2 regions of the Bacillus cereus group sp. BfR-BA-01316 genome follow, and region 1 is predicted to be linked to the other one. Evidence: riboswitches for the same ligand, from Rfam matches in the RefSeq annotation. Region 1 holds a riboswitch; the other holds the start of a gene.

Region 1 (15,164 bases):
AAACCTACTTACAGCAGTAGGCACCTATCTTTATTGTATTCATTTTTCATATATTTGTCATCTAAACGAAACATACATCCGATAGACATCTGCTAAAAACTGCTGAAATTTAATTCCTTGTTGCCCTAATACATTTTCAGGATCGATTTTCCGAGTAGGATCCAACATTTTGTGTGACACAATAGCCTTTTTAGGATTCAAACCGAAATTTTGACATAAATAAGCGTGATACCACGTAAAACGAGTATACGCCTCCCAAAAGTTTACGTCGCCACCATAGCAAAGTTCCACCCCAATTGCAGCCTTATTCGCATCATAACCGAATAACTCATTATCCGTTGGCACATTGTATCGAACATGGTACGCAACTTCATTTATAGGGACAATTTCTAATATTGTTTTATCATCAATAAATGTATGCGCTGAAGCTTTCGGTTGTATTTCATTAAAGTAATCCCGATTTCCTATCGCATTGCTACCAGGGTTCCCCGTGTCATGACTTACAATAAATCTTACTTTTGAAAGAGGGATTCCTGGTCGTGAATTTCCATACCCAATATAGTTACGCTCTATAGGGAACATCGCCATTACTACCAACTCCCGCTCTAAAAAATTACCTTACTTCCTTATATATGTATTCGGTGGCAATGTCCTTATGGCATATTTCTTATGCGAAGAGAACATCGAAAATATTTGATGTGAATACCATAAATAATACAATACTTACAGCCACTCCGTAAAAACCGTAAAACCAAACACAATCTTCTTTCGTATCTAAACCGAAAAACTTATTTACTGATTGTAATAATGATCCACGCTTACTATGATTATTTCGTAAAACTTCCACTCGTTCCACAACATCTGCTGGCATCATAAATCTTTGGTCTACTGTCATTTTCATCATTTATCTCTCCTTAAAATCGTTTCCGTTTGCTTATCTAAGGAAAGTATAGCACGTTTGTTCGTACAGAACAAGTGTTCTTTTCGTTTTTATTTTATTTTTCACCAATCCACGTAATAATTCTAAATAATACAGCGATAATCGGCCCTCCAACAACCAGATGCAATAAACCCTCTCCAAACATTCTAAAAACACTTGTTTTCTGAGTATTTTTAGTTCTTACTAGTTTAGGTTTATCCTTTCTTCCAATCGATCTACTTGATCCATTTTTTCATTGTTCATATCCAACACCTCTAACTAGTAACTTCAACAAAAAACGCGATTCCCTCAAAAGGAAATCACGTTTTCTCAAAACATTATATACTATACCCAACCTCTGAAGCGACTAGCCTCAGCCATTTTACGAACACCAATCATGTATGCAGCCAAGCGCATGTTCACTTTACGAACTTGTGATGTTTCATAAATTGAATCGAATGATTTTACCATTACTTTTTCTAAACGTTGTTCTACTTCTTCCTCAGTCCAGTAGTAACCTTGGTTATTTTGTACCCACTCAAAGTAAGATACCGTAACGCCACCAGCACTTGCTAATACGTCTGGAACAAGTAAGATACCACGATCTGTTAAGATTTTTGTTGCTTCTAATGTAGTTGGACCATTTGCAGCTTCAACTACAATTTTCGCTTTAATCTTATCAGCATTTTCTTCTGTAATTTGGTTCTCAATTGCAGCTGGAACTAAAATGTCGCAATCAAGTTCTAACAGTTCTGTATTTGAAATTGTATTATTAAATAGTTTTGTTACAGTACCGAAGCTATCGCGACGATCTAGTAAGTAGTCAATATCTAATCCATTCGGATCATGTAGTGCACCGTAAGCATCTGAAATTGCAATTACTTTCGCGCCTGCATCATGCATAAATTTAGCTAAGAAGCTTCCCGCATTACCAAATCCTTGAACAACAACGCGTGCACCTTTAATATCAATGTCACGTTTTTTCGCAGCTTCACGAATACAAATTGTTACACCTTTTGCAGTCGCTGTTTCACGTCCGTGTGATCCACCTAATACAAGTGGTTTACCTGTAATAAATCCTGGTGAATTAAATTCATCGATACGGCTATACTCATCCATCATCCATGCCATAATTTGTGAGTTTGTAAATACATCTGGAGCTGGAATATCTTTTGTCGGACCAACAATTTGGCTAATTGCTCGTACATAACCGCGGCTTAATCTTTCTAATTCACGGAAAGACATCTCACGTGGGTCACAAATGATTCCACCTTTACCTCCACCATATGGTAAATCAACAATACCACATTTTAAACTCATCCAAATAGAAAGTGCTTTCACTTCATTTTCTGTTACGTTTGGATGGAAGCGAATTCCACCTTTCGTTGGACCAACAGCATCATTATGTTGTGCACGATATCCTGTAAATATTTTAACAGTGCCGTCATCCATACGAACTGGAATTTTCACTGTCATCATACGAATTGGTTCTTTCAATAATTCATATACTTCGTTTGGATAACCCAATTTTTCTAATGCTTCATTAATTACAATTTGTGTTGAATTTAACAATTCAAAATGTTGTTCCCCTTGTTGTTGTGTTTTCGTTTGAGTTCCCTTTTCGGCTACCATAGTAAGTAAACCCCCTGTAATTTCACTTGTTTAGTAAACCTTCATTGCCTAGTATACACCGTTAAATTTGGAATGCAATAGAAAACGCTAACAAATATATACAAACTATTTTAAGTTGCAAGCGTTTTCACTATTATTATAGTCCTTTTATTGCTTTTAGAAAAGTAAAACACTTAAATATTTAAATATTTTTTATTTTCATCAAAATACATTCGATAAAACAATTATTTCATCAAGAAATACTGATTTAATTTTTAAATATAGGTCGGCTAGTCTTGTTGCCTACACTGCGCTTTATAGATTTTAGATTTTCCAATCTTCAGCTGAATAAAAATAAAACCTCAAGCTACGTTACATTAGCTGAGGTTTTGTTTTTTCACAAAGTAATTGTATATTTGTTCAATTGCTTGAGAATCCATTAATTCTTTACCATATTCCATTATACGGTAAATTGTTGCTGTTGACGGATTACCGTACTCCGCTAAAATAGCTATAAAATCCGCCTTCAATAATTGAAATTGCTCTTCTTCTTCTATCCAAAGATAAAAACGATCATCCCACGTATACAACTTCCCATCAGTTACACCAAGGTTATATAAGCGATTTGACAAATTGATTACATCATCTAATGTAGCAAACTCGTAAAGTATATGTTCACTTTCATCAAGAGTCACTTGCATTTCAATAAACTCGTCACGGAACTCATCTTCTGTATCCACTTCGTGATTTTCTTTTGTTACAATTACAACCATACCTTGAGCTTGTAGAGAAAATACTTCAACAGCAATCGGTCCATCCGCTTCAAACCCTAATTCTTTATTCGCTTCTTGCATCATATCACGGAATAGTTGCTGTACTTTCGGTGCATTTCTCCACAAATCTTCTTTCGTTAATCCTCGTTCAGATAAATCATCAAATGTTAGGAAAATTTTGATCTTATTATAATTTAAACGTTCCAGTCTCATCTCATACCCTCCCTACGTAACCATTGCATCTAATTTTTATTATATGAAATAGAAAATAGATGGTTCTTTTCGAATGACTATTCTGACATTTTTAACCATCCATCCCATTCTTCTTTCGTGTTACCAATTAGGATATTTTGAAGATTTAATTGATCTCCAATGCCTTTTCTTCCTATAAAACCACCAGAGAGGTTTTCATTTTTTTCTTGCAACAAGTCAATAAATTTTACTGCCTCTTCAAGTTCTCGTTCATCATCAAAAGATATAAACAAATATTTAGGTTGTAATTGTTCAATAGCTAGTAAAATACCTTCTTCATCTAAACTTGTCCCCATATACATGGCTTGATATCCTTTTAGTCGTAAATACGTCGCGAAAATAAATCCTTTTAATATATTATTTTCTAAAACGAAAACTTTGTTAACGGAAGAATACACTGACGCATTATGATAGATCATTCCTAGACGTGTTTGTAAGAATGATACAACATATTTGAATTGTGACATTGTAATCTCATTATTATTTTTTAAAGTTAACAACTTGTTTGCCACTTGAAGAATGATGCTTGTAACAACCTTTTCCGTTGAATATATACTAAAAACCTCGTTTAATAATGCAGAAGTTGTAATTTCATCAAATTTTAACAAAGCTTGTAGTATATCGTCCACTAAAACAACTTCTGTATCTGTAATTTTTTCTTTTTGAATGTTGTTCTGCAACCGATTCCCTTCTAATAACTGAACTGCTTGTCCAATCATCATCCCCTCAGAAACTTTATTCATTAACCATTTCAAAATATGAATATGCTCTTCGGTATATAAACGATGCCCCGCACGATTTCTCTTTGGGGCAATAATATTATAGCGTCTTTCCCATGCGCGAAGTGTACTCGGTTGAATTCCGAGTATATTCGAAACAGCTTTTATATTATATTTCCCATTTAAAGCCGGCATTATTTCCCTCCACATAACGTAATGATATGTGTTTGGGAAGGTGCCCGAAAACGAAGAGGGAATAATGTTGTTCCATACCCATTACTAACAAAGAGAGTCGTATTAGAATGCTTATATACGCCACCCTTTAAATACTTTTCAGATGGAAACAACCGAATCTGACCTCCATGTGTATGTCCACTTAATACGAGCGAAATTTGTTCTTTACCAGACATTTTCTTTATTATATCTGGGTTGTGACTAATTAAAATGCGAAAACCTTCTTCTTTACAATCAGACAACGCTAAATCTAAACGATCTCGTTCTAATCCAACATCATCGATACCGAGTAAGCAAATTTTCTCTCCTAATTCAGACTCAAATACAAATCTTGTATTATCTAATACCTTCACATTATTTTCTATTAATAAAGCATCTAATTCGTGATATTCAATTTCATAATCATTATTTCCCCATACAAAATATACAGGGGCTATTTCTCTTAACTTTTGAATATTTAAAGAGATTTGCGATAAAGGTACTCCTTTTTCAGCTAAATCGCCGCCAATAATTACGATATCTGCTTTTCCTTTCACTCGTTCAATTAGCGAGCTAGAAATGATCCTTCTATGAATATCCGAAATAAAAAAAACATTAACTTTTTGAAAACTTTCCGGAAATTCTTCGAATACTAAAGTATGTTCCAACACTGTATTACGCATCGCTTCTTTATACATTCCAAGAAGACATACAAAACCAATGCATATGAGAGTACATAATAATATAATCCATGACATATATTTTTTACTCTCCCTCCTCGTAAAGTATAGTCCTTAATTTTATGTGCAGCTATATCACTCATTTAGCTAGCTCTCATACTTCGTGGACTTATCTTTTATAGGAATTTTCAATTCTTGTCCTACTTTCACTTCGTCTTCTTGTAAATCATTATATTTTTTTATTATTTCTATCCCATTTTCATCTGAGAAATATTGCTTCGCTATACTTTCTAAAGTTTCTCCATCTTTCACAACATGAGTTGCTACTTTCTCAGACTGCTTCTTTGATTCAGTCTTAGCTGAATCAAAGAAAATTACTTCAAACGCACTTTTCTCAGCATTATTACTATCACTTTTTACCTGTATATACTTATCCGTATACCATAGGATACTAATAGGTAACAATATGAATAAAAATGTTAACACTCGGACAAAAATGTGATTCATTTTAAACTTTGGTTTTTTCTCTTTATTTCTATGAATTTCACTACGCGGCGGTAAACCTTCATCTTCTTCCACTCGCTCAACTTCTAACTCCTCTTCAAAATCAGGAATTCGTTTTCTCATGTTGTTCACCACCACCTTCCATTTATTTTCTTAATTGGAGTCCCATTATAAAATCAACAAGAAAGTGTGCAAAGATCGTTATAAATAAATTTCCTGTCCACTCGAATACATAACCAAAAACAAAACTAATAAAGCAGACGAAACAAAACAAAAAAGGCTTCGTTATATACCGAATATGTAACACAGCAAAAATTAAACTCGCTATTACAATTCCGAAATGAGTCTGCACTACACCTCTAAATAAAAACTCTTCCGCAAAGCCAATAATAAACGTGATAACGAGTAAATGCATGACTGAAATCTCTTGAAACATTCTATCGTTAATGCCACCATCATCAAACCAAGATTCTGGAAACACTCGCATTGCAACATAATCTAATAACACAATACAAATCGCTAACAAGCCACCTATTACAAGTATAGAAACCGGTTCCCATTTCCACAAACTATAAACTTCTCTTTTATCTTGAAATAATATATATGCTAGTAAACAACCGATACCAATAATGATTAGTTGTGTTATGTAGAGATTCAGTCTTATTTCTCTCGGACTCATATCTTCAACATTATGCCTTTGAATGTTCATCATTCCTCCATCTTCCCTAGGCCGAAAAGCTTTTGTAACTCTGTTTCCCAATTATAGTCGAAAACTGACTGTTGCGCTCGTCTTTTTTTATACTCCGTTTTTGTAATACCACAGTAATCACAACAGTTTTCTATCTCTTTTTCCTTTCTATAACCGAATTGTTGTAATAAATATTCACGTCTACATCCTTGAACTTGTATCCATGACTTCATATTTTCTAGCTCACTATATTTATTACGAAGTCTCACTTCCACTTCCGCTATTAATCTGTGCATTATTTCATCTGACAAGCTCTCTAGCATAAGATTTCGCTGTTGTATGATTCCAAAATGTTCAAGATGATAACGGATAAAACGCCAATATTGTTCATTAAATCTTGCTGCATTATAACAAATTTCTTCTACATCTTCTAATGGTAATACTTTCGTTTGAAACATTCTTTCTTGTAGTAACGAAAATAAAAATTGTATTTGCGATTTACTTGGTAATTCATCTTCAATGATTGAAATTGGCAAATCGTGATCCAATGGACTACATAATAAAATGGCTATACTCAATTCTCCATCTCTTCCCGCTCTTCCAATTTCTTGTAAATAGGAAGCTACATTTGTCGGATATTGAAAATGAATAATATATCTTGTATTCGCCTTATTTACCCCCATCCCAAAAGCACTTGTACATATTACAATTTGCAACTGGTCATTCATAAACTGTTGTTGAATTAACATACGCTCTTCATGTTCCATACCACCATGATAAAAAGCTACACCTGTAATTCCTTTTCCTCTTAAATACTCGGTTAAACGCTCTGTCCAGGCCCTACTTGAACAATAAACAATACCAGGCCCTTGCAAATACATTACATGTTCAAAAAGCGCCTCTTTTTTTTCTTCTATTGTTTCCACAAATTGCACTTCCATCGCAATATTTGGACGATCAATTGAGTACACATGCTCAGCGATATTTTTTAGATTTAAACTTTCCGCTATATCTCGCAGTACATCCTTTGTCGCAGTTGCTGTTAATGCTAGTACTGTCGGAGATCCGATACTTTCAATTACTTTATCCAATTTTTTATAATCTGGCCGAAAATCATAGCCCCATTGTGAAATACAATGCGCTTCATCTACTACAAATAATGAAATATGAATTTTTTTCAATTCTCTTATTAGAAGTTCCGACTGCAACATCTCTGGTGATACAAAAACAAATTTATAAAAAGATAGCTTTTTAATTGCTTCTCTTTTTTCAATTAACGTCCGAAAACTATTCAATGCAATAACTCGATTTTTCACGACATACTTTAATTGCGTAACTTGGTCTTCCATTAAAGATAATAATGGTGATACAACAAGCACCGTACCCTCTTGCAGAAGCCCCGGAAGTTGATAACAAATTGATTTTCCCCTTCCAGTCGGAAGCATTGCTACAACATCTTTTCCTTCCAATAAGTCCGTAATAACTCCTTTTTGCCCCGGACGAAATTCAGAATATCCAAACCACTTATATAAATATTCCTCAAGCTTCATTTATACCCTCCATCCGCGCCAATACAAGACGGACTTCAAAATAAGAGATTTCCTCTCCAACCGCTTGCTTCAACACACGCAATTTACGTGTTTGTAATGCTTCAATTACTTTTGTTACTGTTTCTATTTTTTCTTTTTCCATAAACATCTCAATAGAAAATTCTTTTTCTCGTAAAGCAATTTCTACAAAATGGTCTTCTATCGTGGCAACCTTCAAGTTCCGAATTGTTGCTATTTCTTCTAAAGAGCGTCCTTGTCTCCAAAGATTATATGTTTTTTTCGTTGATAAGCTAAATAAATCAGCTTTCTCATTTGGATAAGATATAATTTCAGCTAATAATGGAAACTCATTTTCTTTATTGCGAACTTCTTGAATAATGAAATGAATTGTACCCCAAAATAAAAAATAAACTCGAAATATATCTTGTTTCGTAATTACCGCTAATTGTTGTAAAGTACACCCAATACGTTCATACCCAGTTAACCGATATGTTACGATTGTCGCCTCTACTGGATTATTTTTTTGTAAAAGTGTATGCATTTCTTTCCATAATCTTTTAGCCAATTCACTTCTCATATATGGTATTCCAGTGAGAAAACGTTTCACCCACATCATTATTTCTGTATCCTGTTGAATTGGAATAAATTTCGTATTCGCCTGTTGTAAATTCGAAATGGTTTGAACGATCAATGATAATCTCTTCCAAAACGTTTCACCTATTTCACCATAGTGTAAACCATTTAAATACGTCGGAAAGGCAAAGTCACCTTCCCATTTGTTTAATTGCATGTTACCAGCAGTCGTTAACACATATGTATTATCATGTATACCTTGAACTAAATCCGTTTGTAACAACTTTGCAACTTCTTGATCATAATCAGCTCTATTTAATGATTTATAAATCCCAAACAAAAAAGAAATTTGAAACATATTCCCATCTTGTAATGTTTGCGATGATCTCTTTCCTTTTAATAAATAATAAATCGAAGAAACGGTTCTTTCACCATTCAATTGTTTTAAACAATATAATAAAGTATATTGTAGCTGCATTACCGCTTCCACCTCTCAGTCTAACTTCATTCCTTTTTCAATACGATTGCACATTAACCGCTATTCATTTAACTTATCATGTTCACACTACATGCTTGTATATATTCTATTGTATCAAACGAAATAACATTTAAGTATTTTGAAAATCTTATGAAATACTTCAAAAATAAGTTGACACTCTAATTGATAAGCATTATCATTATAATTTTATGTTGAAAAGTTTTAAAAACCGTTTTACAATAAGGTTATAATTTTTTGGCGAACTTTTCACATACATATTATCAGGAGGGAAAAAATATGGCAAAATATACAATCGTTGACAAAGATACTTGTATTGCATGCGGTGCTTGTGGTGCTGCTGCACCAGACATTTATGACTATGATGATGAAGGTATTGCATTTGTAACATTAGACGATAACCAAGGTATCGTTGAAATTCCAGATGTATTAATTGAAGATATGATGGATGCATTCGAAGGTTGTCCAACTGACTCAATTAAAGTTGCTGACGAATCATTTGATGGCGACTCTTTAAAATTCGAATAGTCTTTTATTAACTTCAAAAAATCCCCCTCATAAGTATGAGGGGGATTTTTTGCTCTCTTTTTCATTCTCACTAACAAAAAAACCATTAGCAGTTACGCTGCCAATGGTTTAACATTTTTAAGCATTTTTCATTTTTGCAAATACCCATACTTTCAAGCGTGAAAATAATGCTACAAATACAATTGTTACAACAATTCCTTTAATTACATTAAACGGTAATATCGCCGTTACAATAGTTTGTCGCATAATATCACTAGACATAGCTGGTGAATTTAAAAACCAAGTGTACGCTGGTAAAATAATAAAGTAATTTAACACACTCATAATAACTGTCATAGTAATTGTTCCTAGCATTAATCCTGTTGTTAAACTTTTTACTGTGCGATACTTTCGGAATAAGAATGCTGCTGGACCAATAAATAAACATCCTGCTATAAAATTTGCTACTTCTCCTACTGGTACTCCCGTTAAACTTCCTTGAATTCCGTAATGCAAAATATTTTTTATCGCTTCTACAATTACACCTGCAATTGGACTAAAAATTATCGCTGCAATTAAAGCTGGCACATCACTAAAATCAATTTTTAAAAATGGCGGAAGCCCTGGGAATGGAAAATCCAACATCATTAGTAAATATGCAATACTACTTAGCATCGCTACACTCACCATCTGCACTACACTGTTTTTTTGTTTCATCTTTCTCTCTCCTTTTCCATCGATCTTCTCATGGAAAGTGGAAAGGTTCTGCTATGCCTATTTTTTCATAGAACGAAAAAACCCTTTGTGATTTACACAAAGGGAGAATTTTAAGGCACATCAAACAGACGTTCAAATACTTATCTTTTTTGAACGCTTGAACCTCCATCTTCTCCCATCCAGACTATACTGTCGGCTTTGGAATCACACCAAATCCTGCCTTAACGGCTCGCGGGCTTAGAACGACATTATTAACTGTTCATCACCGCCGGTCGGGATTTTCACCCTGCCCCGAAGATAGACCGATATTCTATTTTCCACTTCATTATACAACAACATGATTGTATTGTGAACAAAAAAAGTGTAACTTACTAAAAATAAGTTATTAATTTTATATAATCAGAGAAACGATCACTATATTTTACAATACAACCCATATTTTTTATCCCGCATTAACGGGCAGTAAGACTCCCACCTCGAAATTCGGCAAATGCGAGGAAGTTAGGCGGGAGATCAACTGCCCGTAAAAGCCCGATTGGTGAGGGCTAATAATTAGTGGGGGGTGGAAAAAAACCCCCACTGATTAAAGTTTCACTTTATAATTCGGTATTTCTCTTATGAATCCCCTAGTCATATGTCGTCAAAAGTGATAAGATGTTGAATTGTTAAGATAAGAACATTTTCTGAGTTATGGAGGAAATGTCATGAAGAAAGATAAAAGACACTCTATTCGAGAAGCAATGAAAAAAAACTTAAGAAAAGAATACTTTTATTTGAAAAAAGAATTACTTTTCTACTGTCCAATTGATCTAGGCACATTCTCAAGAGAGACATACTACGCTACTTTTGACCAAGATGGCATAAGTATTTATCAGTATGATAAAAAAACAGAAAGTAAATTAAAATTGTGTGAACGTCATCCATGGAAGAGTTGGAATAAGGTAAAAGTTGATCACTATTTAACAACTTCTCAATTTATTTTCCAAGGTGAGCGAAACTGGATTTTATCCCTTTTCCAAAAAGGAAAAGAAGCTCAAAAAATAATTGAAGAACATACATCTTTACAAACGGAAGTTGTTTCCCGTCCGTTTTCCAAGAAACTTCCTGGTTTCCGTTCTGATACACCATTGAATAAATACATCGGTAGCATTTGTTACACTGCACTTATTGCATTTTTATTAAAATGGATGATTCCATTTCAAGCACCACAAATCGCCCTGTATTCTCTTTCAATTGGCTTTATGCTTCTTGGTTTACTTTGTCTTACAATTGGTCTAATCGAACCAACTATCGTACTATTTCGGACAAAAGAAAAAACAAGAACAAAAGTCTTTTACTTATATAGCTACTTAGCTATTTCTGGATTTATATGTGTCTTTATTTTTTGGTAAAAGAAACCGTCCCAAAAGATCTTTTGGGACGGTTTTTCGTTAGGAATAGGTTGCTCTTATTGTCGTATTTTGTTGTTAAGTCGATATTTCTTGTCGAAATGTCGATATAATAAGAGCTATGTTCGATATATTTCAATTTGCGTCGATATAATTTCATTTACTATCGCAATCTTAAATAAGAAGAAAATAAATCTATTCAAAAGTTATGCTTTTGGGACGTTGCCTTTACTTGACGTATAGTTGTTGGTTCGGATAGATTTGCTCTTGTCGCAATCCATTCCTCACTTTAATTTCCTCAACTGTCATACTAAATTTTCGAGCAATACCAACTAAAGTATCACCTTTTTGTACAATATATAGTGATGATGACACAACTTGATTTTTTTGTTCATTTAAAACAAGCAACGGATTCATCGCATTCCTTTTCTCCATCGTCCATCTCCCTTGATGCACTTCTAGATGTAAATGCGCTCCTCGCGATTCTCCTGTATTCCCTACCTCTCCAATTAGCTCTCCTTTTGAAATGTTATCCCCTTGAACTACATATCTCTTATTTAAATGCGCATAAACAGCCTCATATTCTCCATGTTTAATAAACACAACATTTCCATAACTACTTGAAAAATAAGACTTTGTCACCTTACCATTTTGAATAGCTGCAACAGGCGTTCCAATAGGCGCAGCTATATCAATACCATAGTGTTTCCCATGTCTTGTCCCAAAATAATCACTTATCTGCCCATCAACAGGCCATATCCACTGATTCCCTTCAGCGTAAACATGTAATTGAGATAAAAATAATACACTCAATATCACCACGCCACATTTTAACGCTTTCATATACATCCTCCGTTTTCTAATAACCGTCATACCTTCTCTATTGTGGGATATTACAGAAAAAAGTATACAAAAAAAAGAAAGTGTATTACTCCACTTCCTTCTCTTCTTTATTACGAAAAACAAGTGCACTGCGGTTATATTCCACATCTTTCACTTGTAAACGTGCATTTATTACTCTAGCAAGCGCAAATAAATAATCAGATAACCTATTTACATACTTTAGAACAATTTCATTGGTTTCTCCTTCTTTTTGCAATGACACTATACAACGTTCTGCTCTTCTTATAACTGTACGTGCAATGTGTAGTGCAGCCGATACCTCGCTACCGCCTGGTAAAATAAAACGCTCTAACGGCGGCGCTTCTTCTGTATACGAATCAATTCGTCTCTCTAAATACTCGACCATCTCTATCGTTACTTTATAGGGGATTTTCTTCTCTACTATTGCTAAATCCCCTCCACAATCAAATAGTTCATGTTGAATATTTTCAAGTTCGTTATAAATGTTACGAAAACATTCCTCTTGTAATTTAGACATGGCATATCCGATATGAGAATTCGCCTCATCAATTGTGCCATAAGCTTCTACACGTATATGATCTTTATCCACTCGGCCACCTATGACACTCGTTTCCCCTTTATCACCTGTTTTTGTATAAAGTTTCATTTCATCTCGACACCTCTCTTTTTATTTTAATTCTGATTATTAAAAAAACTCTACCATTCTTTATTTAATTGCACTTACAATAAAATAAAAAAACAGTAAAGCTTTTATTCATGATCAACTTAAAAAAACATATATATCTAAATTATACGATTTGGTAAATATACAGAGAATATAGTTCCTTCTCCAACGACACTTGATACAAAAATCTTCCCGTCATGACCTTGAACAATATTTTTAGCAATCGCAAGCCCGAGTCCTGTTCCAACTTTTTTCCCACGCGTTCTCGCTTTATCAGCTTTATAGAATCGATCGAACAAGAACGGAATATCTTCTTCTGGAATACCAGCACCTGAATCTTGCACTTCGAAAGTAAGGCCACTATTTTTCGTATTAATTACAAGTGTAACATGTCCACCTGCATTTGTATGACGGATTGCATTATCAATTAAATTCGTCAGTACCTGTTCCATACGGTCTGCATCAAACGGATATTGTGCAATTGGACTTTGGAAATCCACTGTTAATTGGACTTCTTTATCCTTTGCAATCCCCTGGAATTTACGGCCAATTTTTTCGACAAATGGATGAATATCTACTTCACCTATATGTAACTCTACATGTCCACTTTCCATACGGGCTAAATCTAATAACTCATTTACAAGTTTACCTAAACGAACAGATTCATCATAAATAATTTGAACAAACTCATTAATTTCTTCTTTCGTTTGCACAATATCATCTAAAATTGCTTCACTATATCCTTGAAGCATTACCATCGGTGTACGAAGTTCATGTGATACATTCGCAATAAAGTCTTGACGCATTTTCTCAAGACGACGCTCCTCCGTCATATCTCGCAATACTGCTACAGCTCCACGAATTTTTGTTTGATTGTAAAGCGGTGTCATAAGAACTACGTAGTTACCTTTTTGCAAATTAATTTCAACAACTTGTTGTTGCTCACTTTCTACAACGAGATGGAATAGTTCAACAAGTTCAGATGGCAGTTTTTTACTTAACTCTACTTCTTTTTCTTCATGCCAAACTTGTAAGAAGTGTTCTGCCGGTGGGTTGATAACAACGACTTCACCTTCTTGATTTAACGTAATAACACCATCTGCCATACTACTCAAAATGCTAGCCAACTGCTCTTTTTCTTGCTGCAGGGCATTCATATTAAACTTCAACTGTTTCCCCATTTGATTTAAAGCAGTTGCAAGCTCACCAATTTCGTCCTGCGACACCATAGGGGCTTTCGTATCAAATTTCCCGCGCGCTACCTCAAATGCAACCTCACGCATTTTACGAAGCGGTGCCGTAATTCGAGTAGATAAGAAAAATGCAAAGAAAGTTGTTAAAATAATCGCAATCCCGGCTGATAAGAAAATAAAATCAGTCGTTCTCTCCATACCTTGTATTGGAACTTGCAATGATTCATATACAAACACCGCACTTTGATTTTTTGACTGTACTGGTTTCCCGACGATCATAATATCATTTTCAGTGTTCTTATTCTTCCTACTATTAGAAGCTTTTCTAATATTATTCTTAATATCCTTTTTATCTGTAAAAACAGCTGCTAATTCTTTATCATTTTTCAAATCATCTATTGTAAGAGTAACTAATCCTTCTTGTTTCGGCGAAGAAGAAATTTCCTTACCATCTTCTACAATGATAATCCTTGAAAGTGGATCAGAAAATTTGTAAGCAATATCCTCAATCGTTTTTACATCGGCACCTTCTTCAATTAATTCCGTTACACTTGTTGCAACTTTCTGAAGCCTAGCTTCACTCATATCAACATAATACGTTCTAAAAAACTGTGAAAGTAAAATAGCAACAAATCCAAGAACAAACGAAACGAGAAGTAATATGGTCATCCATAACTTCCCTACTACACTTCTCCAAAGCATCAGTCGTTCACAACCTCAAACTTGTAACCAACACCCCAAACGGTAACAATCATCTTCGCTGCATCTGGTGATTGTTTACTTAACTTTTCACGTAAACGCTTTACATGCGTATCAACTGTACGTAAATCTCCGAAGAACTCATATTGCCATA
Region 2 (15,164 bases), on a different contig from region 1:
AAGTTAATTGTTACAGATACTGTTTTTAGCATGGATGGTGATACCGCGAATTTACAAGCTTTAGTACAGCTGAAAGAAAGATATGGGGCACTTCTAATGGTGGATGAAGCGCACGCGAGTGGAATATTTGGAAAAGATGGTGCCGGATTATCCCATATTGAAAAAGACATTGCAAATAAAATTGATATACATATGGGGACGTTTAGTAAAGCACTAGGATGTTATGGTGCCTACTTGACAGGTAATTCAACTTGTATAGAGTATTTGCAAAATATGATGAGGGGCTTTATTTTTACTACTGCGTTACCGCCAGGGACATTAGGAGCGATAAAGAAGGCAATTGAAATAGTAAAAGAAGATAACGAAAGAAGAGAGAGACTCATAGAAAATGGTGCATACTTCAGGACTCATTTACGAGAAGCAGGTTTTGATATTGGAGATAGTTCAACGCATATAGTTCCAATTATAGTCGGTTCAAATGAAAATGCTATGCGCTTTAGTAGAGAATTGCAAGAGATAGGTATTGCAGCAATTGCAATTCGCCCACCAACTGTTCCGGTTGGTAGTTCTCGAATTCGCTTTGCAGTTACGTCACAACATACAAGAGCCGATTTAAAGTGGGCAACGCAGCATATTATTCGCATTGGTAAAGAAGAGGGGTTTTTAGTATGAAAGAGCTGAAGATTATTTTTATTCCTGGATGGGGAATGGAAGAAGAGGTTTGGACTTTAGTTCTGCCGTATTTTAAAGGATATTCTGTTCAATGTGTAGAGTGGCGTAATGTGAAAGAAAGTAGTGAATTTGCGGGACGTATTATAGATGCAGCAAATGATGAAAATGTGATTTTAGTTGGGTGGTCATTAGGAGCACTAGCAGCTATCCAATCTTATAAAAAGATTAAGGCAAAAGGTATAGTTTTAATAGGTGGTACTGCTAAATTTGCAATTACTAACGACTATACAAGTGGGTGGAATGCTTCATTTGTAGAACGTATGAAAAAGAATTTAGTAAGGCAGAAAGAAAGTACGCTACAGCGCTTCTATGAAAATATGTTTACGAAAAATGAGTTAAAAGAGAATAAGAATTTTGAAGAGATTACAATGCGATTTAAAGGCGACTCGATTCAGTCTTTGCAATTAGGTTTAGATTATTTAATAGAAACAGATATGAGAAATGAATTAATAGATATGAAAGTCCCATTGTTACTTCTCCATGGAGAGCAGGATGTAATATGTCCATTGTCTGCAGCCCATAGTATGGCGAATAATACGAATGCCAATCTAAAAGTAGTAAGCGGTGCTGGGCATGCATTATGTGTAATGAATTTTGAATATTGTGCAAATGAAATTATTCAATTTGTAGAGGGGATACGACATGATCAACAAAACGTTACTGCAAAAACGGTTTAACGGGGCGGCCGTATCTTACGATCAATATGCAAATGTACAAAAGAAGATGGCACATTCGTTACTTTCTATATTGAAAGAACGGTATAGTGAAGCATCATCGATACGTATTTTAGAACTTGGATGTGGAACTGGATATGTAACAGAGCAATTATCAAATTCATTTCCGAAAGCACATATTACAGCTGTTGATTTTGCTGATGAGATGATTGCAGTGGCGAAGGCTAGGAAACAAGTGGAGAATGTTGCATTTAGATGTGAAGATATTGAGAAATTAAAATTAGAAGATTCATATGATGTCATTATTTCAAACGCTACATTTCAATGGCTAAATGATTTAAAAGCGACAGTGAAAGATTTATTTAACCATTTGTCTGAAGAGGGAATATTATTATTTTCGACGTTTGGTAATACGACTTTCCAAGAATTACATACGTCTTTCCAACGTGCTAAGAAAGAAAAGGGGATACACAATTGTGCTTCAATTGGACAACGCTTCATTTCGAAAGAACAGTTAGTAAATATATGTGAAATGCCATTAGGAAATGTACATGTTTCTGAAACATGTTACATAGAAAAATTTACAGAAGTTAGGGAGTTTCTACATTCTATTCGAAAAGTAGGAGCGACCAATAGTAATGAAGAGTCGTATTGTCAAAGTCCTTCACTCTTTCGTGCGATGCTTCGAATATACGAAAGAGACTTCACGGAAAAAGAAGTGATAGTAGCAACATATCATGCTTTATTTACGTATATAACAAAAGAGGGGGAGAGATGAAATGAAACAAGTACAAACAAAAATAGATTGGAAAAAAATTGCATCTGAAGTAGTAGGGGGCAGACACATCACGAAAGAGGAAGCAAGAGCGATTTTAGAAGCTGATGATACAGAAGTTTTAGAAATTATGAATGCAGCTTACATCATTCGTCATCATCACTTTGGAAAGAAAGTAAAGCTGAATATGATTATTAATACGAAATCTGGATTATGTCCTGAAGATTGCGGGTATTGTTCACAGTCTATTATTTCAGAAGCACCGATTGATAAATATGCATGGTTAACACAAGAGAAAATTGTTGAAGGAGCGCACGAAGCGATTCGTCGTAAAGCAGGTACATATTGTATTGTTGCATCTGGTCGTCGTCCGACGGATAAAGAAGTAAATCACGTTATTGGAGCAGTTAAGGAAATTCGTGAAACGACAGATTTGAAAATTTGCTGTTGTTTAGGATTTTTAAATGAAGATCAAGCAGGTCAGTTAGCAGAAGCTGGTGTGCATCGTTATAACCACAACTTAAATACGCATGCTAACAATTATGATAGCATTTGTTCAACGCATACGTATGACGATCGTGTTGATACAGTTCAAAAAGCGAAGCAAGCTGGTATTTCTCCATGCTCTGGGGCAATTTTCGGAATGGGAGAAACGATTGAACAGCGTGCTGAAATTGCATTTGAATTACAACGTTTAGATGCAGATTCTATTCCATGTAATTTCCTTGTTGCTGTAAAGGGTACTCCGCTTGAAGGACAAAAGGAATTAACACCTGTAGAATGTTTAAAAGTGCTGGCAATGATGCGTTTTGTAAATCCAACAAAAGAAATTCGTATTTCAGGTGGCCGAGAACTTAATTTACGTTCTGTACAGCCAATGGGTTTATTTGCAGCAAACTCTATTTTTGTCGGGGATTATTTAACAACAGCAGGACAAGAGCCGACTGCGGACTGGGGTATGATTGAAGATTTAGGATTTGAGATTGAAGAATGTGCACTATAAGATAGATGAAAAGCAAACTCTTTAAAGGGTTTGCTTTTTGTAAATAAAATGTAATAAATAGCCATTAACGCTTGATACTATTGGTTTTTGATCGAGAAAAAGAATTTTTGTGGACGAATTTTCCAAGCCCAAATTGTACATAGTAAAAATGTAATTCATATTGGGTTGGAGGATTTTACATGCACAAATATATATTAGCTATTATGACTTGTCTTATTTTAATAAAAGCGATAAGTGCTGATCCGGTTAAGGCGGCTGAAAATCCTGAACAAAAAGAAATGCAACAAAGAATTGAACAACATTTTCGAACGAAAGCTGAACATTTTGGACTTGAAACAGAAGGAAAAGATTTAAAAGAAGTACGAAAAGAAATTACTATTATAGAAGAAGCGAAAAAAAGAGAGAATGTGTGGAGAACAGCACAAACTCTTCGTATAAAAACAGAAGGAAAAACGATGGATGAATTAATAGTGGATGTACGAAAAAAGGTGGAAAAATAAAAAAAGAGGCCGCAGCCTCTTTTTTTTTATGCCCATTGTTTTGATAAATGAGCCATTTCAATCGCAGCAACTGCTGATTCATATCCTTTATTACCAGCTTTTGTACCTGCACGTTCAATCGCTTGTTCGATTGTTTCTGTCGTTAATACACCGAAAATAACTGGAATGTCCGTTTGTAGTGATAAAGACGCAACGCCTTTTGCGACTTCATTACAAACGTAATCGTAATGCGTTGTAGCACCACGGATTACTGTACCTAATGTAATAACGGCATCATATTTTCCGCTATTGGCCATCTTTTTAGCGATTAAAGGAATTTCAAATGCGCCAGGAACCCATGCAACATCAATGTCATTCTCTTCTACACCGTGACGCTTTAATCCATCTAAAGCTCCGCCAAGTAACTTGCTTGTAATAAATTCATTAAAACGTCCAACAACAACCCCAACTTTTAATCCTGTACCAACTAAATGACCTTCGAATACCATAATTTATCTCTCCCTTAATTATAAGTTTAGTAAATGTCCTAATTTGTTTACTTTCGTTTGTAAATACGTTTTATTTTCTTCTTTTGTTGGCATTTGCAGCGGTACACGCTCGGTTACTTCTAAATCGTAACCTTGTAAGCCAGCAATTTTTCGTGGATTATTCGTTAATAATCGTAAACTTTGTAATCCTAAATCTTTTAAAATTTGAGCGCCAATACCGTAATCACGAAGATCAGCTGGGAACCCAAGTTTTTCATTTGCTTCTACAGTATCTAACCCTTCTTCTTGTAACTTATAAGCACGCAGCTTATTAAGAAGACCAATACCTCGTCCTTCTTGTCTCATATAGAGGAGAACACCTTTACCTTCACGCTCAATTTGAGCAAGTGCAGCATGTAGCTGTGGTCCGCAATCACAACGGCACGAACCGAATACATCGCCTGTTAAGCATTCTGAATGAACGCGTACAAGTACAGGTTCGCCTGTTGAAATATCACCTTTTACGAGTGCAATATGTTCTTTCGTATCTAATGAATTAGAATAGCCAATTGCATGAAAAGTACCGAATTCTGTAGGTAATGTAATTTCCACTTCTCTTGTAACAAGTGTTTCATGATGACGGCGATAAGCAATTAAATCTTCAATTGTAATCATTTTTATATCAAATTGTTTTGCACACTGCATTAAATCAGGTACACGTGCCATCGTCCCATCTTCATTTATAATCTCGCAAATGACTCCAGCTGGCTCAGCCCCGCATAGTTTTGCTAAATCAACAGCAGCTTCTGTATGACCTGCACGGCGAAGGACACCACCTTCTTTCGCAATTAATGGGAAGATATGTCCAGGACGGTTAAAATCATTTCCTTTAGATGCGGGATTTAATAATTCCTGTATTGTTGTAGCACGCTCATGAGCACTAATGCCTGTTGTTGTAGAAACGTGATCGATACTTACTGTAAACGCAGTATGATGCGAATCTGTATTATGAGAAACCATTGGCTCTAATTGTAGACGCTCTGCGTATTGCTCTGTAATCGGTACGCAAACGAGACCACGGCCGTGTGTAATCATAAAATTAATCGTTTCTGGTGTAATGTACTCTGCTAAAGCAATAAAGTCGCCTTCATTTTCTCGGTTTTCATCATCACATACGATAACGACTTTTCCTTGTTTTAAATCTTCTAGAGCCTCTTCAATACGATGAAACATTGTGCTTCCCCCTTATAGAAATCCGTTTTCTTGTAAAAAGTTTTCGGTCATTGAGTCTGTTCTTTTTACGGGCTTTGAAATAAAGCGTTCAATATATTTACCAATCATGTCACACTCAATGTTTACGATGTCCCCGGCTTTTTTTTCTCCGATGACAGATTCGCTTACGGTGTGTGGGATGAGTGAGATTGTAATTGAAGATTCGTCTATATCAAATATTGTTAAACTAGTGCCATCAACAGCAACGGATCCTTTATGCAAACAATAGCGTAGTAATTCATCAGAAATTGCTATTTTGTAATAGTTGGCATTGTAATGTTGTTTTTTAGTTAAAATCGTACCGATGCCATCGATATGTCCGGTGACGAAATGTCCACCGAATCGTCCGTTTGCAGCCATTGCCCGTTCTAAATTCACTTTAGCACTTGGCTTTAGCATACGAAGTGATGTTGCTTTCATCGTTTCAGGCATTGCATCGACAGTGAATGAAGTAGTCGTAAAATTAGTTACGGTTAAGCAAGTCCCGTTAACCGCGATACTATCACCTAACTTAACATCTGATAAAATTTGATTTGCGTTAATAGTTAGCTTCATTGCTTCCCCGCTTTGAGTCATGCTTGATATCGTTCCTAACTCTTCTACAATTCCTGTAAACATTCCGTCACCTCGCTTTTTAAGGTTGCAACAATTTTTATATCATTACCAATTTGCTTCATCTCTTGAATTGTTAAGGAAAGTGCATCTTGCAACTTTGAAAAACCAGCTCCGCCAAATAAAGTGGGTGCATCTTTTCCACCAATTAATTTCGGGCTTATATAGGTCACGATTTCATTAAAACTATTTGTTTTTAAGAAGCTTGCATGTACCGCTTGACCACCTTCAACAAATAGAGAAAGGATTTGTTTCTCACCGAGTAGGGATAGGACATCTTGTATTTCAATTTGCTTCGTTTTCATTTGGAATATAGTTATATTTTCAGATTCATAAGAAGCTATTTTCTCTTTATTTACATCCTTACCGACAATAATCCATGTCGGAGCTAAGCCATCTGTTATGACATGAGAAGATGGCGGCGTTCTTAAGTGGGTATCTAAAATAACGCGTATAGGATGTTTACCTCCGTTTGGAATTCTTGTCGTTAAATGTGGATTATCAGTTATAACAGTATTCACACCGACAAGAATCACATCATGAGTATGACGATACTGATGAACGTCTGCACGTGCTTTTTCTCCTGTAATCCACTTACTTTCCCCCGTTACAGTCGCTGTTTTTCCATCTAAGCTCATTGCTGTTTTTATTGTTACAAATGGCCGTTTCGTTTTCATATAGTGAAAAAAGTATCGATTTAATAAAGTTGCTTCCGCTTCAAGAACACCAGTAGTTACCTTTATCCCAGCTTTTTCCAATCTCCTTGTTCCATTACCAGAAACGAGTGGATTGCAATCAAGGGTAGCAATTACAACCCGCTGGACTCCTTTTTCAATGAGTAATTCACAGCAAGGTGGTGTTTTTCCAAAATGGCTACACGGTTCAAGTGTTACATAAACGGTAGCACCTTTTGCTTTTTCACCAGCCATATGAAGTGCATGAACTTCAGCATGTTCTTCACCAGCACGCAAGTGAGCTCCTATTCCTATGATGTTTCCATCTTTTACAACAACAGCACCAACCATAGGATTTGGACTTGTCTGTCCGGAGGTACCTTGTGCTAACTGCAAGGCAATCCTCATATATTCTTGATCTGTCATTCTCTTCACCTCTCCTGAAAAAATCAAAAAACCCCAAGGATTTTATATCCTTGGGGTTTGGGAGACGTGATTTCTAGAAATATAGTTCGAATACGAAAGTATAGGAAAGAAACCTAACGATGACTGATATTTTGGCATAAGGAAAAAACCTAGCAAAATATCGAATTTTTCAAACGCTAGTCGTATCTTTTTATTTCAGTATAGAAACATAAGTATACAAAATAAAACATATATAAAGATTCAAAATGAACCTTTAAAAATATGCATACTGAAATAAAAGTGTATTCGCTATATATAATTACTAGAAAACATATCCTTCTCCCATCCAGACTATACTGTCGGCCCTAGAGTTTCACTAGATCCACCGTTTTCGAGTTGAAAACGGGTCACGGACTTAGAAGCTTACGCTTCATCACCGCCGGTTGGGAATTTCACCCGACCCCGAAGGATGTTGTTTGCTCACATTATAGCACAAAAAAGAAAAAAGCATAGTAAAAAACATTCGAATGTGAAGAATTGTTTGAAAATAGATGTAGGTCTGAAGGGAGATAAACGTAATAGAAATGTTGTAAGGGAAAGGGCTATACAGGAGTTGATCAAAAGAAAAAACATGCACAAAAAAATGTGCATGTTACGTCCAAAATTACTCTGCCTCTGGTGCTCTAACAACAGATTCGAATTTTCCCTTATGCGAAGCATCGCAATAAGGCATATTTTTTGATAGACCACAACGACATAAAGAAAATGCCGGTTTTGCTGGGAATACATTCCCTTGTGAATCGACTAATTCCACGTCCCCTGTAACGCGAAAAGAGCCATTATCATTTACTTTAATTTGTACTTTTGCCAACGTTATCCCTCCTTTCTAAACGCTTAATCTCATCATATAATTAGGGAGAGTACTTGACAATATAAAAAGAGCACTTTGTTTGAGAGAGAAGAGAGTGTTATAATAGTTTTTATAACTGACTAGAGTAAGGTGACGAAAGATGGATAAAAAATTACGAACACTACAAAATATTGCAAATGAGCGCACATGGGCATCATTTTTGAATGATAATCATCCATATAGTTTACTTCATTGGTCAATCGCAGGTGTAGGACAAGAACCGAAAGATGTTTGGTTACTTCAAGATGAGGTGACTTTTCAAACGACGGAATTCCCAACGCTAGATGAGGCAGTAAAGTGGATTTCTGAAAATATGGAACAAGTTACAGACGTTTTAGCGCAGTAAAAAAACAGGCTTATGCAAGCCTGTTTTTTGTTTCTTTTACATATGTGTTTAAAAATTGATCGATGGCATCTTCGTACTCTTCTTTATTTTCATTATAAGAGCAAGCGTGTGCACCATGTTCTGCAATATAAAGCTGTTTATTATTTTCTTTCGCTTCATAAAGTGATTTCGTCATATCAGATAAAATATAGTCATCATCTTTACTATGAATAAAGAGAACAGGATTGTTAATATTTTTTATACAATCAATTGGTGAAACTTCACGAATTGTATAGCCATCACGAACTTTTAAAAAGGCATTTGCTAAAGGTAATAAAGGCCATTTTGGTAAATGAAACTCAACTTTCAAACGATGTTGTAACTGTCCATAAAAATCAGAGAAAGGACAATCAGCAATATAAAAATCAGCACCATCTTCTACAAGTCCTGCATATTGAAGAAGAGTTGCAGCACCCATAGATTCACCATGAATTCCGAGTGTAATATTCGTTCCGAAACGATCTTTTAGCCAGTCAACTACTGACTTTAAATCATGTTTTTCATAATAGCCATAGCTTGTTGTTTTACCACCGGTTTTACCATGGCGGCGATGATCATAAATAAATACGTTATATCCTCTATTTAAAAATAAGTTTGCATATTTAACGGAATTCATTTTATTTACGGTCACACCGTGGCAAAAAATCATAAATTTATTGGAATGACCAGCTGGCATGTAATATCCGTGAAGTTCGTATCCGAATTGAGAAGGGATGTGAACCTCTTCTTTTTGAATAGCCTTAAAATCGTCCAAATGAAAATGCTTTTTCGTTTCGCGTTCTAAAACTTCTTCCTCTGTTTTTTTCTTCAAGTACATAACTTTATTTGTAAAGAAAATCCCAATCGCAGTTAGTGCACCTAGTATAGTAAACAATGCTGTAAAAAAACGTTTCATACTTTACCTCATCCTCCAAATACCTCTACATGTGATACACTAACATTGTATCACAATGATGTGAAAAGGGGAGAAATCGTATATGGTTCATATACAAAAAATTACACCAGAAATGAAAGAAGCAATTCAGGATTTTATGTGTGAAAACTGGGGAAGCTCAATGATGGTCTCTCGAGGCAGAGTACATCAATTAGAAGAATTACCCGGTTTTGTTGCACTTAGAAATAACAGAATAGTGGGAATTCTGACATATAAAGTGATAGAAAACATGTGTGAAATTGTATCGTTAAATAGTTTTGAGGAAGGGAAGGGGATTGGTACAAAACTGGTGGATTGTGTGTTGCAAGTGGCAAAAGAGAACGAATGTAAAAAAGTGTGGCTCATTACGACGAATGATAATATGAACGCACTTCGTTTTTATCAAAAACGTAACTTCATGATGACGAACTTATATATTGATGCGGTAAAGGAAGCACGAAAAATAAAGAAAGAAATTCCGTTTATTGGTTATGATAATATCGCGATTTCACATGAAATTCAGCTGGAGTATATTTTATGAGTAGAGTGGAAGTTGTGTAACAATTTTCAGAAATATAAAACAATAACCTTGACGAATGTTATATTTTGGTTTAGTTTAAAATTGTAATCTATTACCATATTAAGGGGTGACGATGTGGCAACTATACGTGATGTTGCAAAATTGGCCGGTGTTTCAGTCGCAACCGTTTCAAGAGTCATTAACGAAAAAGGATATGTCCATGAAGATACGGTGAAACAAGTAAAAAAAGCAATTGAAGAATTACATTATAGACCGAATGCTACAGCAAAGCCTTTATTTAAACAGCCTTCAACGATGATTGCATTACTTGTAGATAATTTGCATAATCCATCATACATCACTTTGCTCCGTTTCGTTGAGGAAATAGCATATAAAGAAGGGTATCAAGTAATAGTTTGTAATATAGAAAATAAGAATAGATACATAGATATGTTGGAGCAAAATAACATTGCAGGCGTTATAATGACGAAATCTGTTTTTCGAAGTATAGGAGAAATCTCACTTCCTTTCACTGTGCTTGAAGAACGACAATCTCTTATGAGCTATTATGAAAGTGGACAGAAAGCTGTTTCTTTATTAAAAGAGAAAGGCTGCCAGTTTCTTGCCTATATCGGTGAGGGAGTAGAGAGTGAAGAAATGGAAGAGCATGTGGCAGGATTTCTAGATACTGCTTGGAAAGAAGGACTTTCTTATCGAGAGGAAATTGTACAAGGGTATACGAATCAACAGTTTCTTGAATTGTTACAAAAGCATCCATACATAGATGGGGTTGTAGCTTCAAGTGACAAGGTCGCTATTGAGCTAATCAGGGCGGCGAAAACTCTTAATATTCATATACCAGGTAAGTTGCAAATCATTGGATTTAACGGGAGTGTAGAGGGTGAATGGATAAGTCCAGCATTAACGACGATTGGAAGTTATATCGAAGAAAATGGGGAAATAGCTTTTCAGCAGTTAATAGGAAAAATAAAGAAGAAACAAGTGGGACAAGAAGAAGTGGAAACAGAATTTAGATGCATTGAGAGAGAAACAACAAAGTAAAAGGTGCGTTTTTAAAACGCACCTTTTATAGTGTAATTGCGGCAATAAAGCCGAATATAAGTAACGGTATATTATAGTGAAGAAAAGTTGGAACGCACGTATCCCATATATGATGGTGCTGACCATCAGCATTTAAACCGGACGTTGGTCCAAGTGTACTATCGGATGCTGGAGAACCTGCATCACCTAGTGCACCAGCTGTACCGATAATTGCGATTGTAGCCATGGGACTAAATCCGAGCTGGACGCATAACGGTACGAAAATTGTTGTTAAGATTGGGATGGTTGAAAAGGAAGAACCAATTCCCATCGTAACGAGAAGTCCAATAATGAGCATAAGAAATGCAGCAAGCGGTTTATTATTTCCGATTATATGTGCACTCGTTTGCACAAGAGATTCAACATGTCCAGTTTTTCGAAGAACAGCGCCAAATCCAGCGGCAGAAATCATAACAAATCCGATAAAGGACATCATACGCATTCCACTCGTTAAAATAGCATCGGCTTCTTTAAGAGGGAGACTACCGCTAACTGATAAGAAGATAATACCTGCTAAAGCACCAAAAATCATTGATTCTGTTGCTAATTGCACAGTTAATGTAGCAATTATTGATAATAAACCAAAAGTAATGCTTCTTTTCGTATAGGGAACGATTTCATTCTGTGCAGCATGAATTTGTTCTGTTTCATATGTACGTGGTTTTCGGTATGTAATGAAAACCGCTACACATAATCCGATAATCATACCGATTGCTGGAATAGTCATCGCTTTTGGAATAAGTGCGACATCAAATGTAAGACCGCTTTGCGCAGCATTTGTTTGCAATACGTCATGATAAATTTTTCCGAATCCTGCTGGGACCCACATGTAAGGGGTAATTAACCCAAATGTAATAAGACATGTTACAAGCCTACGATCCACCCTCAGCTCATTTAATACTTTTAAAAGTGCGGGAATTAAGATTGGGATGAAGGCGATATGAACAGGGATAATATTTTGTGAGAAACAAGCCATTGTTAAAATGATAAATAATATAAGTATTTTAGAATAGACTTGTTTTTTCGTGTCTTGTTCGTTGCCAATCCATTTTAAAGCTGATTGGATCATTGCATCAGGAAGTCCTGTTTTTGAAAGGGAAATAGCAAATCCACCGAGCATTGCGTAGCTTAATGCGATAGGAGCACTGTTCCCAAGACCAGCTGTAAAAGTACTAATTGTTTCTGAAATACCGAGTCCGCCGATAAGTCCGCCTGTTAAAGCTCCAACGATAATGGCGACAATGACTTGGACACGTAACAAACTAAGCAGTAGCATGACTGTTACTGCGATGAGTACAGCGTTCATAATAAATGTAATCTCCCTAATTTTTATTCTGTTAAGGCAAGCAAGTGTTTGCAGTGACATATACTTGCGACATATCATTATAAAATGTTTTTTATGAAATGTAAAAGCGCCTTTTGTTATTAATGTTGAAAAGATAGTTCTTGTTTAATTGATTGTAAAGATTTAGCGAATAACTCAGGCTCTTCTAAATCTGGAGAATGTGCCGAGTTTGGAAACCAAATCATCTTTTTAATAGGAGCTTGAATGATATCGCAATATTGTTGAACGAGTGCATAAGGAGTTTGATAATCATAGCGACCAGAACAAAAATAAACAGGAACAGATAAACTTGAAATAGATGAAAAGAAATCGATTGTCAGCATCTCTTCCCATAAAACTCCGGATTTTAAATTTCCTGCGAGAAATTTGAACCAATCTAATAGCGTATATTCAGGAGAAAAGAAGCCTTTTCGTATGAAAGAAAAGGAAGATCCATTTTGGATTGCTCCTCCGAATGTACCAAGCCACTTTCTTTGAATAATGAGGCGTCTCGTATCTAAAAAGGGTGGTTTCCCTAATTTTAAAAGAGAAGCTAATGCCTTTTTATGGTCATGTTTTTTGGCAGAGCTAATTAAATGTTGATATAGTAATTCTTCATTTTGCTTCATATGTACGATTTGACCGATGCCGATGTATGCTTCTATATATTCGGGACATTGATTAGCGATTTGTAGTCCGATAATACTCCCCCAAGAATGACCAGCAAGAAATAATTTTTGCTTATTAAAGCGTTTGAGAAGATATTGAATAACCTCTTTTGCATCTGAAACAAATTGATCAATCGTAAAGTTTGTTTGGATATCCCGCCATAAAAAGGATTTACCTGCCCCTCGCTGATCCCAATTAATAACGATAAAGTGCTTTTCTAACTCTTTTTGAAAATGGCGAATAAAGCCGATTTGTGCCATACCAGGACCGCCATGACAGCATAATAAAATAGGCTGTTCCACGTTTTGTCCGCGTATAAGGAGAGATTGTTTCCGGTCATTAATCATAACGCTTTCTATCGTAGCGATACTGTTAGGGATTAATTGCTTCTTTTCGTTATAAAACCGAGGGGTATGGCTACGAAAAAGCATATGTAAACCTCCTTTTCTTAAATGGTATGAATCGCACAGGCTCTTTCTTTTGCATATACTACTAGAAAATCATTGTATCATAACATACTGGTTAGATTTCAAGCTTAGGCGATTAAGAGAGGAGGGAGAATGTGACGATTGGAGAAATTATTGATTCTTTAAATAGACGCGAATCAATCGCTATTATAGCGAAACGGCTCGAAATGAGCCCATATACATTATCAAAGAAATTAAGGGTGATTGGATATGAATATGATGGAGAGCAGAAAAAACGTATCTTTATAGGTGATGGTGAAGAGCCACGTCATTTGCAAATCCAAGAAGCTACTGCCCTTCAATATGCAAAAACAGACTATCAATTATTAATTTATGAACAATTACAAAGCATTTATGAATTGCTAAGAAAAAGAGAAGAAGTAAGCGCTCCAATTATAAGTAGGAGCACAGAGAAAAAGAAACGAACCTTTTCGATTAATACAGAAGTATTAGCAAGACTAGATGTTATATCGGAATCGAAAGGGATTCAAAAGTCTAAAATTGTAGAAGAAGCCCTACAGGAATTTTTGCAACGGTATGATGTTAATCATGAAACGTATCCAGAGAAATAAAAGAAAGGATACTATGTTCCATATAAGAGCGTGTATCCTTTATTTCATTTCATTTCATTTTTTGTTTTGTTTCGAAAAGTAATATAGGAACCAAACGGCATGATTTTGTTCATCAGCTGCTGCGCGCCGAAATGTTTCTTTCACTTGTTGATTTGTCGCTTCGTCTGCAATTTCTAAGTAAAAATCAACTGTTCGTTGCTCATCTTGTATAGCGAATTCTAATCCGTTCAAATAAAGAGTTGGACATTCTTCAGTGATTTGTGGCTGAGGGTTTTTACCAGTTAAAAGGGTGTAGATTTGTACAAATTGGTGAAAATGTTTTATTTCATCTTGCCGAATTTCAAGGATTTGATTTCGTTCATTTATGTCTGGAGCTAAATTAGCTAATTTAGCATAACAATGAATGGCGTTATATTCTCCGTTAATTGCTTTCTCAATACTACGAATGAGTTTGTCGTTTTGTCGAGATAATGTATCGTCATTGTTTGGATAGAAATACATACAAACCCTCCTATTATGGTTTTCTATATACTACGAGGAAACAAGGGGCTATGTGCTTATCCTTTACTGCACTAGAAGAATGTCAATACGTATGACTCTAAAAGAAGAAGCTCCTTGCATATAAAAGGAGCTTCTTCTTTCGAGTGTCACGCACTAGTTTGAATAGTATTTAGTTGATTTTTTGAATACGGCCATCAATAATCGGCTGAATTGGTTCTTTCACTTGTTTTACATAATCGACTAATGCTTCAAAATCGTTTGGACCAGTTTCAGCATTTTTTCCATTTTTAAAGGATACGAATCCATCACCGCCAGAAGCTAGGAAAGCATTTGCAACTACGCTATACGTTTTAGAGGAAACTAATTCTTCACCATTTGTTAAACGGATATTAGTAACCTTTTCGCCATTCGGTTTATTTGCATCCCAAGTGTATTGAATACCTGAAATTTGAAGCATTCTCGTTGCGCCTTTTTGCCATTGTTGATTTAATATATCACTAATATCTTGACCTGTTAAATCTACTTTAATTAATTGGTTTCCGAAAGGCTGAATGCCGTATAATTCGCCCCAAGTAATATCTCCAGCGTCTAGATCATTACGAATTCCACCAGGATTCATAAGAGCGATTTGTGCCTGCATTGTTTGGTGCTGTGCATCGGCAATTAAATTTCCAAGAGTAGACTCACC

What was found. A riboswitch is a leader RNA that binds a small molecule or an ion and turns the genes downstream of it on or off. The one in region 1 is predicted to bind FMN.
Region 2: it holds a riboswitch for FMN, as region 1 does, so the genes downstream of both, ribD (bifunctional diaminohydroxyphosphoribosylaminopyrimidine deaminase/5-amino-6-(5-phosphoribosylamino)uracil reductase RibD) here and MR071_RS17010 (ECF transporter S component) in region 1, are expected to answer to the same signal.

What each region holds. Positions count from the first base shown of each region.
Region 1 is NZ_JAKUGX010000023.1:19,765-34,928, reverse strand. It holds gene MR071_RS17070 (peptidoglycan recognition protein family protein) at 58-588, opposite strand; gene MR071_RS17065 (DUF3961 domain-containing protein) at 668-904, opposite strand; gene gudB (NAD-specific glutamate dehydrogenase) at 1,265-2,551, opposite strand; gene MR071_RS17050 (genetic competence negative regulator) at 2,908-3,516, opposite strand; gene MR071_RS17045 (MerR family transcriptional regulator) at 3,594-4,469, opposite strand; gene MR071_RS17040 (metallophosphoesterase) at 4,469-5,245, opposite strand; gene MR071_RS17035 (LysM peptidoglycan-binding domain-containing protein) at 5,315-5,794, opposite strand; gene MR071_RS17030 (CPBP family intramembrane glutamic endopeptidase) at 5,817-6,380, opposite strand; gene MR071_RS17025 (RecQ family ATP-dependent DNA helicase) at 6,380-7,909, opposite strand; gene MR071_RS17020 (YpbB family protein) at 7,899-8,960, opposite strand; gene MR071_RS17015 (ferredoxin) at 9,258-9,506, shown strand; gene MR071_RS17010 (ECF transporter S component) at 9,624-10,202, opposite strand; FMN riboswitch at 10,366-10,505, opposite strand; gene MR071_RS17005 (hypothetical protein) at 10,907-11,593, shown strand; gene MR071_RS17000 (peptidoglycan DD-metalloendopeptidase family protein) at 11,819-12,433, opposite strand; gene MR071_RS16995 (cob(I)yrinic acid a,c-diamide adenosyltransferase) at 12,519-13,100, opposite strand; gene resE (sensor histidine kinase ResE) at 13,238-15,013, opposite strand; gene resD (DNA-binding response regulator ResD) at 15,013-15,164, opposite strand, start outside.
Region 2 is NZ_JAKUGX010000025.1:53,734-68,897, reverse strand. It holds gene bioF (8-amino-7-oxononanoate synthase) at 1-672, shown strand, start outside; gene MR071_RS18150 (alpha/beta fold hydrolase) at 669-1,409, shown strand; gene bioC (malonyl-ACP O-methyltransferase BioC) at 1,375-2,184, shown strand; gene bioB (biotin synthase) at 2,186-3,184, shown strand; gene MR071_RS18135 (hypothetical protein) at 3,364-3,684, shown strand; gene ribH (6,7-dimethyl-8-ribityllumazine synthase) at 3,711-4,172, opposite strand; gene ribBA (bifunctional 3,4-dihydroxy-2-butanone 4-phosphate synthase/GTP cyclohydrolase II) at 4,191-5,384, opposite strand; gene ribE (riboflavin synthase) at 5,397-6,041, opposite strand; gene ribD (bifunctional diaminohydroxyphosphoribosylaminopyrimidine deaminase/5-amino-6-(5-phosphoribosylamino)uracil reductase RibD) at 6,023-7,135, opposite strand; FMN riboswitch at 7,445-7,588, opposite strand; gene MR071_RS18110 (CDGSH iron-sulfur domain-containing protein) at 7,779-7,985, opposite strand; gene MR071_RS18105 (DUF2552 family protein) at 8,125-8,370, shown strand; gene MR071_RS18100 (alpha/beta hydrolase) at 8,381-9,304, opposite strand; gene MR071_RS18095 (GNAT family N-acetyltransferase) at 9,387-9,863, shown strand; gene MR071_RS18090 (LacI family DNA-binding transcriptional regulator) at 9,978-10,904, shown strand; gene MR071_RS18085 (Na+/H+ antiporter family protein) at 10,930-12,249, opposite strand; gene MR071_RS18080 (alpha/beta fold hydrolase) at 12,369-13,367, opposite strand; gene MR071_RS18075 (ribbon-helix-helix domain-containing protein) at 13,499-13,975, shown strand; gene MR071_RS18070 (ferritin-like domain-containing protein) at 14,030-14,476, opposite strand; gene MR071_RS18065 (bifunctional metallophosphatase/5'-nucleotidase) at 14,646-15,164, opposite strand, start outside.